Regions from separate parts of the Clostridium sp. SHJSY1 genome, predicted to be linked through region 2. Evidence: riboswitches for the same ligand, from Rfam matches in the RefSeq annotation. Region 2 holds a riboswitch; the other holds the start of a gene.
What was found. Region 2 has a riboswitch for S-adenosylmethionine ahead of NNC19_RS05295 (methionine ABC transporter ATP-binding protein). Riboswitches for the same ligand answer to the same signal wherever they lie in the genome.
Positions count from the first base shown of each region.

Region 1: it holds a riboswitch for S-adenosylmethionine, as region 2 does, so the genes downstream of both, metF (methylenetetrahydrofolate reductase [NAD(P)H]) here and NNC19_RS05295 (methionine ABC transporter ATP-binding protein) in region 2, are expected to answer to the same signal.

Region 1 is NZ_JANDMF010000014.1:38,069-46,259, forward strand. It holds gene helD (RNA polymerase recycling motor HelD) at 1-2,206, opposite strand, end outside; gene NNC19_RS08735 (ECF transporter S component) at 2,649-3,182, opposite strand; gene NNC19_RS08740 (S-ribosylhomocysteine lyase) at 3,467-3,922, opposite strand; gene metF (methylenetetrahydrofolate reductase [NAD(P)H]) at 3,944-4,822, opposite strand; SAM riboswitch class I at 4,900-5,009, opposite strand; gene NNC19_RS08750 (MraY family glycosyltransferase) at 5,065-6,015, opposite strand; sodium ion sensor (DUF1646 type) at 6,467-6,522, shown strand; gene NNC19_RS08755 (cation:proton antiporter) at 6,569-7,747, shown strand; gene NNC19_RS08760 (Lrp/AsnC family transcriptional regulator) at 7,830-8,191, opposite strand, start outside.
Region 2 is NZ_JANDMF010000006.1:52,176-60,366, reverse strand. It holds gene NNC19_RS05310 (cysteine desulfurase family protein) at 1-643, opposite strand, end outside; gene thiE (thiamine phosphate synthase) at 812-1,459, shown strand; gene NNC19_RS05300 (methyl-accepting chemotaxis protein) at 1,532-1,951, shown strand; SAM riboswitch class I at 2,166-2,287, shown strand; gene NNC19_RS05295 (methionine ABC transporter ATP-binding protein) at 2,377-3,339, shown strand; gene NNC19_RS05290 (methionine ABC transporter permease) at 3,341-3,979, shown strand; gene NNC19_RS05285 (MetQ/NlpA family ABC transporter substrate-binding protein) at 4,002-4,811, shown strand; gene NNC19_RS05280 (YkvA family protein) at 4,999-5,955, shown strand; gene NNC19_RS05275 (ribonuclease H family protein) at 5,968-6,612, shown strand; gene NNC19_RS05270 (hypothetical protein) at 6,686-6,856, shown strand; gene NNC19_RS05265 (helix-turn-helix transcriptional regulator) at 7,036-8,191, shown strand, end outside.

The DNA.
Region 1 (8,191 bases), on a different contig from region 2:
CATATAACAATCTTTCATCTAACAAATTTTCACCATAATTATCTTCACTTGGATTTAAAATAACTGTGCAATCAAACTCTAATCCTTTAGTTATATATGAAGGTATTATTATCAACTCATCAGAAACTTCTTTTTCTTTACCTTTAATTAATCCAAATTTATATTTGCTTTTCTTTTTCAAGAGTTTTGATACTTCTAGAGCTTCTTCACTATTTTTAGTTATAATAGCAACTGTATTCTTTCCTTTTTCTTTTACTTCATCTACTATATTATCAATTGCTATTCCATATTCATCTTTGGAGTCAACCTTTACCATTTTAGGCTTTTCCCCATGCCTTAGTACTGGTTTTGCATTTTTAAGACCTAATTTTTGTGCAATTAAAGCTTTCTCAGCGAAATCTATTATTTCAACTGTAGATCTATAACTTTGGGTTAATTGTATATATGTAGCATCTCCATTAAATAATCCCTTAGTTATATCCTCCCAAGTATTTACTCCTTTATAATAGTAAATACCTTGAGCTAAATCTCCAACTAACGTTAAGGAATTACCCTTTGCAAGCTCATTTATAAGATATATTTGAAAAGGGCTATAATCTTGAGCTTCATCAACTACTATATGCTTAAACTTCTCTTTTTCTTCTATACCTTCTAATAAAACTCTTATATATAAAAGCGAAGCTAAATCATCTTCATCTATAATATTTTCTTCATAATTAGAATTAAACTCTTCTATCATATAGTCTGCCAAAACTTTTGGAATTTTATCATCTGTAGCTATACTAAACAGTTCTTCATCATTAAAAAAGTTATAATAAATATCCTTAGAATTTATTCCTCTCCAATTTTTAAAATAAAGATTAAATTCTTTTTTAATATTTTTATTAATACTATCTTTTATAGTATCTCTTGCATCATATATTTCTATAAGCTTTTTTCTTCTCTCTTCAGAATCCTCTAACTCATTTTTTATATCTTTTATTTTAAAATCCCACTCTGCATCTATTTTGCTTAAAATTTGAGCTAGTCTTTCTTTTATCTTGAGATTTAGATATCTCTTTATTTCATCTTTTCTTTTATTTATTGGATAGGATTTTAAGTCTTTGAGATACAATCTAACTATTTCTTTTTTATTAAATAAAACTTCTCCCTCTATAATAATATCATGTATATCTAATGCCCTGCTTTCAACTAATGCAATATACCTATCTATCATAGTTTTATAAACTAAAGTCCCTTTTATTTTGCTAGAATTAACTATTAACTTGCGTTTTTGTTCATCTTTTTCTTCAAGTATACTTTTAAGTTTTTCATCTTTATTATATATTTTTCCACTTAATTTAAGTTTTGATAGTACTAAATCTTCAAATGTGTTTTGTTTAACCTTATCTGCTCCAAGACTTGGCAGAATATCTGATATATAATCCAAGAATAATTTATTTGGTGCTAATACTAAAATATCTTCTCCTTGCATGGTTTCTCTATATCTATAAATTAAATATGCAAGCCTATGAAGTGCAATAGTTGTTTTACCTGAACCTGCTGACCCTTGAACTATAATTGGTAAATTCTTAGGCCACCTTATAATATCGTTTTGTTCTTTTTGGATAGTTGCAACTACCTCTTTAAGCTTCTTCCCCCTACTTTCCTCTAAGTTTACTTTAAGAAATTCATCAACAAGCTCTGTCCCTTCTTCTCCATTTATCATAAGCTCATTTAGACCTTCATCAAAGATTTCTTTTATTTTTCTATTTTCAAATAGAAATTTTCTTTTTAAATTAAGTTCCCCTTCAATAATTCCAACTGGTGCTTTATAGAATGCCTCTCCCCCTGTTCCACTGTAATAAAGATCAGCAACAGGAGCTCTCCAGTCTACAACTACCTCTTCCCCTTTTTGTATGTTACTAATACCTTTTTTGCCTATATATATACTTTCTTCAAGACCTCTATATTCTCTAAAATCAACTCTTCCAAAATAAGGTTCTTCTAATGCATCTTCATAACTATTTATCTCTCTTGTTAAAACTTCATAAATTTTTTCAGTAGTTTCTTTTTCTTCGTTATAACTTCCTTTTGCTTCTTTACTCAGAGCTTTAACTCTCTTCTCAATATCCTTTATATTAGATTTTTTTTCTTCAATTTCTTCTTTAATTAATTTTCTTTTCTCTTGAAGAACTTTATTTTCTTCTATCATATTTTCATTCATAACTTACCTCAATATTTCTATTTGTGTATTTTTTATTATAAACTTATTTTATGAAACTTCTATACTTACTAACTTCAATTTATGTATAGATCTCTTTTGTTTTTAACATAACTAATTTAAAATTATAATATAAAAATATCGTAAATTCAATTTTTGAAAATTACGATATTTTTATATATTTGCTTTACAAATATTTCTTCATACATATACTATTTAAATTTCCTATATATGGCCCATAATTTAATATAATTTCATATTCTCTACCTTTTTATAGATTAATAGCTTCTGTTTGTCCCCTTCCTGTCTCTAAAATAGCATATTTATAATTTTGACTCCTTGCTATCTCTCCTGATTTTATAATAAAATTATTATACCATATTTTGTATACAAAAAAGAAAGCCGCATATAAAAAATTATACACAACTTTACCATTAATATAATTCTAAATTACTTGTTCTGTTCCAATTTCACTAAAAGTATTATAAATATCTTTTCTTCTTGCTTTGGCAATTGCCTTCACAATAAAATAAGATATAGTGCTATCAACACCATGATGTATAACTGTTCCTACACATACTACTACTAGCAATTGATAAACATCAAACCCTACAAAAGGTATTACTACTAAAGCTTCTGCTACACCATGAATTGGTGCTGTGAATATTGATGCTTTAACATAACTTTTACTTTTCTTTATGATTATTGCTCCAACAAGACCTACCAAAATATGTGTTGCTGCTCTAAAGACTATTAGCATAGGTAATCCTGTAAATAAAAATCCAACAACTGATCCTATTCCAACCACAACTGCTACCATAGGTGAAATTAACATTGCAATAAACATTGGTACATGTGAAGCTAGTGTCGCACTAAATGGTGGAATTATTACTCTTAAAAACGAAAACTGTACTGGTATTATTATAGCTAATGATGTTAATAATGCTGCATATATCATCTCTTTTGTTCTATTATTCATGTATTTATCACCTCGTAAATGTATATACACCAGTATACTCCATGTTACTTCTTGTGTAAATACTTTTATTTTCATATTATCCATCTTTCCCTTTATATTAATTATTTTATATTAAGATATTATTGTCTTTACAACTAATGAATTAATTCTATTACTATTTCACTAATAATTTCCTAGGAAATAACAAATTATGATTACAAACTAATATTTTCTTGATTATAACAGAAAAATGCCTAAGGACATTATCCTTAGGCATTTCCATTTTTCTTAAATTCTTAAAATTATTATTCACCAAATATATTTAGAGAAAATCCTCTATCTAATGCTTCTTTTGCATATTCTTTTGCTCCAAATAATGATAGATCTCTATAATTACCACATTGAATATCATTTGCTGCTGGAATTTCCTTAGCATTTAACACTTCTTTTAATGCTCCTTCTAAAGCCTCTTTAATTTCAGCTGCTTCTTTATCTCCCCATATACTTAGATAAAAACCTGTTCTACATCCCATTGGTGAAAAATCTATAATTCCATCCAATCTACTTCTAAGTTCATGTGCTAATAAATGTTCAAGGCCATGCATTGCTGCTGTTCCAAATGCTTCTTGATTAGGTTGAAGAAATCTTAAATCAAACTTTGTTACCTTATCTCCTTTTGGTCCATCTAATAAGCAACATTTTCTTATATAAGGTGCTTTTACCTTTCTGTGATCTAATTCAAAACTTTCTACTTTTTCCATTTTTTAATTCTCCTATCTTAATTATTTATTGTTTTCTGTAGCTAAAATAGTCTCAATACTTCCACTAATTTTTTTTGCTAAATACGAATTATTCATAACATATAAATGTACTCCATCTACTCCTGTAGATATAAGATCTACAATTTGCTCTACTGCATAAGCTATTCCTGCTTCTCTTAAAGCTTCTGGATTATGTTCATATCTCTCCATAATTTTAACAAACTTAGTTGGAAGGGATGCTCCACTTAATGATACCATTCTTTCTATTTGCTTTTTATTGGTTACAGGCATAATTCCTGCTTCAATAGGCACCTTTATATTTGCACTTTTAACTTTATCTAAAAAGTCATAATATAAATTGTTATCAAAAAATAATTGAGAAATAAAATAAGCTGCCCCAGCCTCCTCTTTTCTCTTCATATTTTCGATTTCTTTTAGTACTCCTTTATTTTCAACATGTCCTTCTGGATAGCAAGCTGCTGCAGTATTAAAATCCTCAAATTTATTAATTTTCCCAATCAATTCTGAAGCATACTTAAATTCTCCTCTAGTGAGTCCATCCTTTGGAATATCACCTCTTAACGCAAGGATATTTTCAATGTTATTTTCCTTTAGTGAATTTAAATAATAATCTATATCCTCATTTGTTGAACTTATACAAGTTAAATGAGCAACTGCTTCTATATCATATTTATTTTTAACCAAAGATGATAATTCCAAAGTTTTATTATCCCTTATACTTCCACCAGCCCCATAGGTTACACTTATATAATCTGGATTTAGCCCCTTTAACTCCTCCAACGTCTTATATATAGTCTCAATTGATGATGTTGTCTTTGGTGGAAATATTTCAAATGAGAACACTGTTTTCTTATTCTTAAATATTTCGCTTATTTTCATAAAATTGCCCCCTTTTTCACATAAAAAATACCTAAAGGTTATTCCTTTAGGTACAACAAACTTCTGTACTACAATAACCCTTATCTTTCAGCTATGCTGCAGGATTTAGCACCACTATATCTAGATAAACACACATATTGGTTGCTGGGTTTCACAGGGCCAGTCCCTCCACCTCTCATGATAAGATAATTATTAAATTATATTTATTATAATATACTATTTATTGAAATTTGTAAATATAATTATTTATTAATTAATAATAACAATATACAGATTCCACTGCATATTAGACTTATTGTAAGTATAAGGCTAACTATTTGATTAATACTTAAACCTTTTTCTTCTAATCTGAAATGCATTTGACTTCTATCTGCTTGATATACTGGCTTTCCTTCACTAAATCTTTTAGCTATAACAAATAAATTGTCAAAAATAGGAACTGCTAATGCTAATATTGGTATAAACAAACTTAATACTGTAGCTTGCTTAAAAGCCCCATCAATTGCCACTATACTAAGTAAGAAACCGATTAAGTTAGCTCCCGAATCACCCATGAACACCCTAGCTGGATGCCTGTTATAATATAAAAATCCCATTATTGCTCCTGCAAGTATTATTGAAAATTGAGCTTGTGGTCCTTGTCCCAATATCATTGCAGCAAAGAAAAATGTTCCTGAAGAAATTAATGATATACCTCCGGCCAAACCATCCATACCATCTGACCAATTTATTACAGTAGTAACTCCAAAAATCCATGTAATAGTCAATAAAAATTGTACTGTTTTTGACAATAACATGTAGTCTCCTGAAAAAGGATTTCTAAATCCTTCAAATACTACACCTGCATTAAATACCAATACAGCTGCAAATACTTGTATTATTAGTCTAGGATATATCGGAAATTCTTTTTTTTTGGTCTTGAAATAGTCATCCACCATTCCAATAAAAAATATTAAGCTAGCTGAAATAAATATCCATATCTGCTTATATATATCATCCTTAATAGTTAAAAAATAAACTATAAAAAAACCAATATAAATTCCAAGTCCTCCACACAAAGGTATTGGTCCTCTATGTTTTTTTCTCTTAGTTGGCTTATCTGTAAATTCCAATTTATGAGCTACTTTCATTATATATGGAATAATAAAATAAACAATTAGGAAAGCACATATCAGCGTTATTAAATATTGCATCATTAATCTACTCCTTAAACCAATCTGTCCATAATTCATTTTTGCTTTCTAAATGAATTATACTATTATCGACTTTTTTTAGCAATTACAAAAATATTAAATTGTATATAATATTTATAAAAAATGAAAAGTTTCCTTCAAATCCATTTAATAGAATAATTGTCCAAGTACACCTATTTCCTTTATTTATCTAGTTTTGCCCATTTTTATTTTCATAAAATTAAATTTTTATATATATAAATCTTTTTTTAATAGAATATATTATTCCGAATTCAAATTCACCAACATAGCTTCGAGGTTTTTCTTTTTTATTCTTTATAAGTTGACAGCATTTGTTTTTCTATTTCTAAATTATAGTATAGCTAATCTAATCTATATTTGCATTTTAATTTTGAATATGTTACCATTTAGGAAGTAAATATTTAATAACTAAATAAGTATATTGATTTTCGGTTGAACAAATTATTATTTGATTTCAAGAAAGTTTGACTTCTAGGGTGGGAAGTCCTTTTGGGGACTTTTTACCCTTTTTTTATTATCTAGGAGGTATTTTATGGAAAAAACTTTATTAAGTATTGTATTAATTCTTACCTTTACCAAGCTTGGAGGTATAATAAGTAGGAAATTAAAAATGCCTGAAGTTTTAGGGGCATTAATTGCTGGTGTTGTACTTGGTCCTGTTGTTTTAAATCTTGTACAATATGATGAAAATATAAAATTACTTTCAAATCTTGGGGTAATTATGCTTATGTTTCTTGCTGGTCTTGAAACTGATGTAAAAGAATTTAAAGAGGCTGGTGTATCTTCATTTATAATCGCATTAGCAGGTATTATACTCCCTTTTATACTGGGAACACTAGGAGCTAGTCTATTTTTTGATAATTTTTTAGAAAATATTTTTATTGGAGTGATTCTAACTGCAACAAGTGTAAGTATAACAGTAGAAACACTTAAAGAACTTGGTAAACTTAATTCTAGAGCAGGAATAAATATTTTAGGATCAGCTGTAATAGATGATATATTAGGACTTATATTAATCTCTATAGTTCTTTCCGTTGGTCAAACTTCTGGCTCAGAATCTGGGACAATACAAATTCTATTTATTTTTATAAAAATAATTCTATTTTGTTTATTTTCTTTGCTAGGAGTAATATTTTTTCAAAAACATGCAAATAAATTCTTAACTCATGTAAAGCCTAGCAGAGAGCTTTTAACATTCTCTATAGCTTTTGCCATATTAATAGCATATTTGGCTGAAAGTTTGGGAATTGCATCTATTACTGGTGCATATATATGTGGTCTTATGCTTTCCTCGCTTTCCCACAAAGAATATCTTATGAGAAATATCAAATCAATTTCATCAGGATTTTTATCTCTTATATTCTTTGCAAGTGTTGGTTTAGAAGCAAACTTAAATGGAATAGATTTAAAAATAATTTATATTACTTTAATAATGTTTATCGTGGCAGTTATTGGAAAACTAATAGGATGTGCTGGTGCAGCAAGATTACTAAAAATGAGTAAAAGTGAGTCAATACAAATTGGTATTGGTATGATTTCAAGAGGTGAAGTGGCTATAATCACTGCAAATATAGGACTTCAAAAAGGAATAATTTCAGAAGAAGTATTTCTTCCTACATTAATTGTTGTAATATTAACCACAATTATAACGCCTATTTTACTAAAATTATCATTTTCCCATAAAATAGAGAAAAATATTGAATCTAAATAAAACAAACTAGGTTATAAAATAAAATTTAATTTCTATTTTACAACCTAGTTTTGTAAATTATATAAGTGCATATCTTAATTTGCTAAAAATCTATTACTGATATTCCTCTAGCCTTAACAGGTGTTGAAAATACTATTCTAGTTTCAGTGTTCCCAAATCTCTGAAGTTTACTTAAAAAATCATCTAACTCCATGGTTGTATGGTATGCCACCTTAATTATCATAGAATAGTTTCCAGTAACACAATTACATTCAATTACATTTGGACAGGCATTAATAAATGGATAAAATTTATCTTTTAAATTTGGGCTAATAGCTAAATTAACAAAAGCCACTATATTATATCCTAATTCTAATTGATTTACTGAAGCATGATATCCTGTAATTATCCCAGATTTTTCAAGCTTATCTATTCTTGTTGATATTGCTGGCGAAGATAAGTAAA
Region 2 (8,191 bases):
AACCTTTGGCTAGATAACAGAATCCAATTCCTTTAGGACCATTAATTTTATGAGCACTAACAGTTAATGCATCAATTTTCATAGACTTAACATCAATAGGCAATTTTCCATAACCTTGAACTGCATCTACATGAAATTTTGCACGCGAACTTAAAATTTTTATAGTTTTTCCAATTTCTTCAAGGTTTTGGATTGAACCAATTTCATTGTTTACATACAATATAGATACAAGTGTAGTATCTTTATTGATAGCAGATTTTAAATCTTCTATATTTATAAAACCATCTGAATTAACGGAAAGATAGGTTACTTTAACATTATTGTCTTCTAGAAATTTAACAGTATTTTTTACAGAACTATGTTCAAAAGTAGTAGTAATTATGTGATTATTTTTCTTAACTAATCCTTTCAAAATAAAGTTATTACCTTCACTACCACCTGAAGTAAAATAAATTTCATCTTTAGAACAATTTATAGTTTTTGCAATTTCATATCTACATTCATGTAATTTCTTATCACATTCTAAGCCTAGTTTATGAAGTGATGAGGGATTGGCATAAAATTCGCTCATACTACTGGAGATAGCATTAATTACTTCAACTGAAGGTTTTGTAGTAGATGCATTATCTAAGTATATATTCATAGTTAACAACCTCTTTTACAATTTCTTATATTTCATATAAACAAACTTAGTATAAAGTAAAATTCATATTATTTCAATTGTTAAATAAAGTAGTATTTTATTCAAGATATGGTTATGTAAAAATACTTTGCTATAATGGTATATATAAGGAAAAAAGGAGAGAAGAAAATGGATAAGTCTAACATTGATTACACTCTTTATTTAGTTACAGATAGAGATATTTTAGAAGGCAGAAATTTAAAAGAAGCAGTTGAGGAAAGTATTCTAGGAGGCACAACTATAGTTCAGCTAAGAGAGAAGAAAATTTCTTCACTAGATTTTTATAATATAGCTAAGGAAATTAAAATAATAACCGATAAATATAATGTACCATTAATAATAAATGATAGAATAGATATAGCCCAGGCTATTGATGCTTCAGGTGTTCATTTAGGACAAAGTGATATGCCTTGCAAGGTGGCTAGAAAAATATTGGGCGAAAATAAAATAATAGGAATATCTGCACATAACTTTGAAGAGGCATTAAAAGCTCAGACAGAAGGAGCGGACTATATTGGTTGTGGGGCTATTTTCCCTACAAACACAAAAAAAGATGCCAATATAGTTACATGTCATTCATTAGGGAAAATAAAAAGAGCAATAGATATTCCAGTTATAGCAATTGGTGGTATTAATGAAAATAATATTGTTAAATTAAATGGATTAGGAATAGATGGAGTTGCTATAGTATCAGCAATTCTTGCAAATAATAATATTAGATATGCCACAAAAGAATTAAAGAATATTTTAGATAATAATTTTACAACAAATGTTTAGATATTGAGTTGGTTTAGTTATTTTAATGGTATATAATTAAGCAGAGGATAAAAAGAAAGAGAGGATAAATGTATGGGTGAAATGGAATTAGTAAGCAAGTCTATTGAAAAGATTGGTAAAGAAATTGATGAAATGAAGAGTATAGTTGAAACTCTTTATGGAAAATTAGATAGTATAAAAGATATGGCTAATAATTTTAAGAATTCTTCACAAGAGATAGTTGGGATTGCATCTCAAACCAATATGCTTTCATTAAATGCGTCAATTGAAGCTGCAAGAGCTGGAGAAGCTGGAAGGGGATTCGCAGTAGTTGCAACAGAAGTAAAGAAATTATCTGATATGAGTAGTAAAGTGGCTGAATCAACTGTTAAAGATCAAAATGAAATGCTTAAAATGATAGTTGATATTTACAAAGTTGCAGATGTAGTTAATGAAAAAAGTGAAAGTTTAAAGGAAGCTATTAATAGCATACAAAATGCTGTAGAAAAATAAATCATATGTTGCGATTAGAATTTAAAATTCATAACTTTAATTAAAGTTATTTTCAATTTTTAAAGATAGTTACTTAGTATAGAATAAGTTATAGTATATTTTTTTGAATTAATATGAATTAAAATGTTTATTGAAAAAAAATATTGACAAACTAGAATTTAAATACTATTATAAATAACATAAAGCAATTGCTTGAAAAATTAATATAATTGATGTCTTATCAAGAGTGGTGGAGGGACTGGCCCTTTGAAGCCCAGCAACCAATATAATAGTTCATTTACTATTTTAATGTGGTGCTAATTCCTGCGGTAATTATTTATTACTGAAAGATGAGAGAATAATAGTTTAGTGTTTTTTATGCGCTAGGGATTTATTCTCTAGCGCATTTATTTTTTATCTTACATTCATAGAGGAGGAGACAATTAGTGATAGAAATTAAAAATGTAAGTAAAAGTTTTGGGGATATAGAAGTTTTAAAAGATATTTCAATAAGCATAAATCAAGGGGAAATTTACGGTTTAATTGGACATAGTGGGGCAGGAAAATCAACTTTACTTAGATGTATAAATGGACTTGAATCCTATGATGCTGGTTCAGTGAATGTTATGGGGAAAGAAGTTTCTAAACTTAATAATAGAGAACTTAGAGAGTTTAGAAAGAATCTTGGTATGATATTTCAAAACTTTAACTTACTAAAAAGAAAAACAGTATATCAAAATATTGCTCTTCCACTTGAGGTTTGGGGGTATAGTAAGGTAGAAATAGATAAAAGAGTAATGGAACTGTTAAACTTAGTTGGACTAAAGGAAAAGATTAATAGTAAACCAACAGCTCTAAGTGGTGGACAAAAACAAAGGGTTGCTATTGCAAGGGCATTAGCATTAGAGCCAAAAATACTTTTATGTGATGAAGCAACATCAGCTTTAGATCCAAAAATAACAAAAGATATACTTACATTGTTATCTAAAATTAATAAAGAACTTGGAATTACTATTGTTATAGTTACACATCAAATGGAAGTAGTAAAAGATGTATGTGAGAAAGTAGCATTAATTGAAGGGGGCAAAATTAAAATAGAAGGAAAATCGGATGAGTTGTTCTTAAAACCAGGATTGTCTTTAAAGAAGTTCTTGGGAGAAGAAGAAGATGAAACTCTACCTGAAACAGGTGTAAATATAAAGTTATTCTTCCCAGCTGATTGTTCTGAAAATACAATAATTACAAAGATGGCTAGAGAAATAAATATTGATTTTTCAATAGTTTGGGGCAAACTTGAAAAGTTTAGAAGTAATGTTTTAGGTAGTCTAGTAATTAATGTAGAGAAAAAGGACAAGGATCTAGTTATAGATTATCTAAAAGGTAAAAATATAGAATGGGAGGTAATATAGTATGTGGGAATTAATATGGCCAGCTATATATCAAACGTTAATAATGGTAATACCATCAACTATATTAGCAGTAATAATTGGATTTATACCAGCAATTATATTAGTATTAACAGATGAAAAGGGATTAAAACCGAATAAATTTGTTTATAGTGGGTTAGACTTTATAGTGAATACACTTAGAAGTTTGCCATTCATTATATTAATGGTGGTAATTATACCATTAACTAGATTAATAGTAGGAAAATCATATGGAGAAGTAGCAGCTATAGTGCCATTAACATTAGCATCAGCACCTTTTATAGCAAGAATAATAGAAGCGGCTTTAAAAGAAGTTGATCCTGGAGTTATAGAAGCTGCAAAAGCATTTGGGGCAAGCACAATACAAATAATATTTAAGGTAATGATTAAAGAAGCAGTACCAGCAATTATTTCAGGAATAACACTTTCAGTAATAAGTATTATAGGATATTCGGCTATGGCAGGGACCATTGGGGCAAATGGTCTTGGCGCATTAGCTGTTAGATATGGATATCAAAGATTCCAAACAGATGTAATGATAATTACTGTAATATTACTTATTGTTATTGTTCAAGGGTTACAAAGTTTAGGAAATTATTTATATAACAGATTATCAAAGTAAAGATTTTAAGGGGGATTAATATATGAAAAAGAAGAGTATAATTTCAATAGCATTAGCAGGTGTATTGGCATTAGGTCTTATAGGATGTGGGGGGAAAAAGACAGATGATAAAACAATAACTATTGGAGTATCACCTGTTCCACATAAAGAAATAGTAGAAAAGATTCAACCTATCTTAGAAAAAGAAGGTTATAAATTAGAAATAAAAGAATTTGATGATTATGAATTGCCAAATACAGCAGTACAAGAAGGTGAAATAGATGCAAATTACTTTCAACATATTGCTTATTTAAATACAACAAATAAAGAAAAAAATTATGATTTAACATATACTGCAGAGATTCATATTGAACCTATGGCATTATATTCAACAAAGGTTAAGAGCCTTGATGAAATAAAAGATGGTGCAACTATAGCAATACCTAATGATCCATCAAATGAAGCAAGAGCTTTAAGATTACTCGCAAAATCAGGATTAATAAAAGTTAAAGAGGGAGAACTTATTACAATTTCAGATATTACTGAAAATACAAAGAATATAAAGTTTAAAGAGTTAGAAGCGGCACAACTTCCAAGAACTTTAGATGAATTAGATGGAGCTGTAATTAATGGAAACTATGCACTATCAGCTAAATTAGATGCTACAAAAGATGCAGTGTTCACAGAAGATAAAAATGATGAATCTATAAAAAATTACAGAAATGTATTAGCAGTTAAAAAAGGAAATGAAAATTCAGATAAAATTAAAGCTTTAACAAAGGCTATGACTTCAGATGAAGTTAAAGCATTTATTACTGATAACTATAAGGGTGCTGTAGTTCCAGTATTTTAATAATAAAAAAGATTGATTATAAGTTATATCAATACCTATAGATTGGATGCTTTGAAAATAGTATTTAATCTATAGGTATTATTTATGTCTTAAAAATGGATTAATATATGGAATTCATTTAATTTTACAAGAAATCAAAATAAGGTTAAAATAAATTATAATTAAATGGTAGTGGAGGAAAATAGAAATGAAAATTTCAAAAGTAAAGGCAGAGCTTAAAGGACAAGATATTTTAAGTATAATAAATGAATTTGTTAAAGTTGAAGGACTATCTCTTAGTAAAGTTGATATAGATAATGAGATTAAAATAGAGGGTGCTTTTAAAAAGGGAGTATCATTTGATTTTGAAGGAATACTAACAATAGAAGGTGTAAAGGATGGAAAAGTGTATTGTAAATTTTCAAAGTTTAAGATATTAAAACTTGGCTTATTTAGAATTATGCGAAGTTATGCATTAAAAACTGCCATTAAACATCTTGCTGTAAGTGGTATAGAAAATTATAAGGATATAGTAATTTTAGATATACATAAGATATTAAATCCAGTACCATATGTTGATTTGGATATTTCTGAAGTATATATAAAAAAGAATATGCTTATGGTTGAAGTTGCAGAAGTTAATATATCAATTAAAGGAGGATTAATAAAAGATGAAGAGGTTGAAGAAGTATTGACAGAAGAAGAGGAAGTGCTAGAATTTCCTATAGAGAAAGTAAAAGATGTGTATACTGTTGGAAGAAAAATAATGGAGGACAAGTTACCGGAGAAGGCTAGAATAGCCAGTGATATTGTTTTTATTTTGCCAGATGTATTAGCATTAATTTGCAGATTGTTAAAGGATAATAGAGTTCCAATGAAAACAAAATTAATTATATCAGCATCACTTGGATATGTTGTATTTCCTGTAGATATAATACCAAAAAAGATTCCATTTATAGGAAGTGTTGATGAGTTAGCTGTTGCTTTTTTTGCCTTAAATAAGATTGCAAGTACTGTTCCAACCAAAGTTATAGCTGAAAACTGGGAAGGGAAAAATGAATTGGTTCTAGTTCTTAAAAAAGGGGTAGAATATTTAGTGGGCTTTACTAATGCAAGAAATGTTGATAAATTATATAGTGTAATTAGTGAATTAAGTACATTATAGGAAGGTAAATTTATGGCGAAATATTATTCAGTATATAGAGGGAAATCGGGAGTATCTAAGATTCTTACAAGTTGGGAAGAATGTAAAGAAGAAGTTATAGGATGTAAAGGTGCTATATATAAGAGTTTTAAAACAGAATCAGAAGCAATAGAGTTCTTGTCTTTAAACTCAAAAGGAAAATGTGGAGATATTACTTTAAAGAGTGAAAGTGAAGAAAAATCAATAATTGATGATAGTAATTTAGTTATTTATGTAGATGGAAGTTTTTCTTTAGAAAAAAGTAACTATTCTTATGGATTAGTAGCTATTAAAGATAAAGAAGTAGTTTATGAGGATAATGGGGTGGGTGAAGACCAAGATGCTATAGCTCTTAGAAATGTTGCAGGAGAAGTTTTAGGAGCTTCTAGAGCTGTTGAATATGCTATTTTAAAAGGATATAAAGAGGTCACTATTGTATATGATTATCAAGGAATAGAATGTTGGGCCTTAGGCACTTGGAAGCGAAACAAGGAATTAACAATTGCTTATCATAAGTTAATGCAAGAAAATATGAAAAAAATTAGTATAAAGTTTATTAAAGTTAAAGGGCATAGTGGGGATAAATATAATGATATAGCAGACCAACTTGCAAAGAAAGCTTTGGAAATCATTTCATAGATTAAAAGAACAAAAATTACATAATATAAATATAGAAACCAGTTAGATTAATTAAAAGAAGAGGTGTTTTATTATGGGTAGATATGTAAATGGAATTATTACTGGAGTTGCAGTTGGTGCTGCAGTTGGAATGATGGTATTACCTCAACTAGATAGAAAAACTCAAAAAACTTTTAGAAAAGCTGGAGAAAGAATGTTAAATTATGTTGAGGATTCTCGTGATGGAATGATGAGAATGTTTTAGAAATTAAAAGCAGAGTTAAGGCTCTGCTTTTTTTGCCCAATAATTACCAACAAATGAACTAAAAATTGTTGAAAATATTACATTAAGTTGTTTCCTTTTACAAATTTATGTTATAATTTATATTAATTTAGTTATTTACCTGTATGAAATAATAAAAATTGAAAAAGGAAGAGGATACGATGGACATACTGTCATTAGGAGAAAAAATAAAAAAAAGAAGAAAAGAGTTAGATATGACTCTAAAAGACTTAGCGAAGGATAGAATTACTCCTGGACAAATAAGTTTAGTAGAGTCGGGAAGATCAAATCCATCTATGGATTTATTAGAATATTTATCTGTAAATTTACAGACTTCAGTAGAATATCTTATGGAATCTGAAGAGAGTCAAGCAGAAAAAATTAGTACATATTATTCACAAGTTGCGGAATCTTATATTTTAAGTGGTGATTATGATAGGGGGGAAGCATATATAGAAAAAGCTTTGTTGTATGCTGAAAAATATAACTTAGAATATAGAAAGGCAAAAATATTATCACTGAGAGGGAAGATAAGTACATTTAGAGGCGAGATTTCATTAGCGCAACAATTATTTTTATCTTCAAATGTAATATTTATAAAAAATAATAATTATGAAGAAATAGTAGAAACTTTTTTAAATCTTGGGAAAATAACAATAAATCTAAAATCATACCACTCAGCAAGTAGTTATTTGAAACAAGCAGAGAAAGTATATCTAGATAATGAAGTTGGAAATGATTATATGTTAGGTGAAATATATTACTATATTGCTATAATATATTTCTCAATGGAAGATGAAGAGAATGCTAATAAATATGCTTACATGGCTAAAGAAAAATTAATGCAAATTTATGATAGAGATAAGTATGCAAAATCCTTGCTTCGAATCTCAGAAGAATACAATGCAAGTGGAGATTTAGTTAGTGCAATTAAGTATTCTAATAAATCACTAAAAATATATGAAGAGATAAATAGATTAAAAAACTTATCAATAGTTGAAAATAATTTAGGAAAAATATTTTACAATTTTGAAGATATAGAAGAGTCTTTTAAACATTTTAAAATGGCTAATAAGTTATCACAGAATTATGATAACAATATAGAAATTGAGACAAGCTTAAATATTTGTAAAAATCATATAAAATTAAAAAATATTGATAAATGTGAGGATCTATTAGAAGAAATAAGACTTAAGATAAAAAGCAGTAACAAGGAACAGGTAATAGAATACAACTTAATAAAATATAGAATTTTTACGATAAAAGAAGAGTATGAAAAAGTTGAAAGCATACTACTAGAAAGTTACTATATAGCAA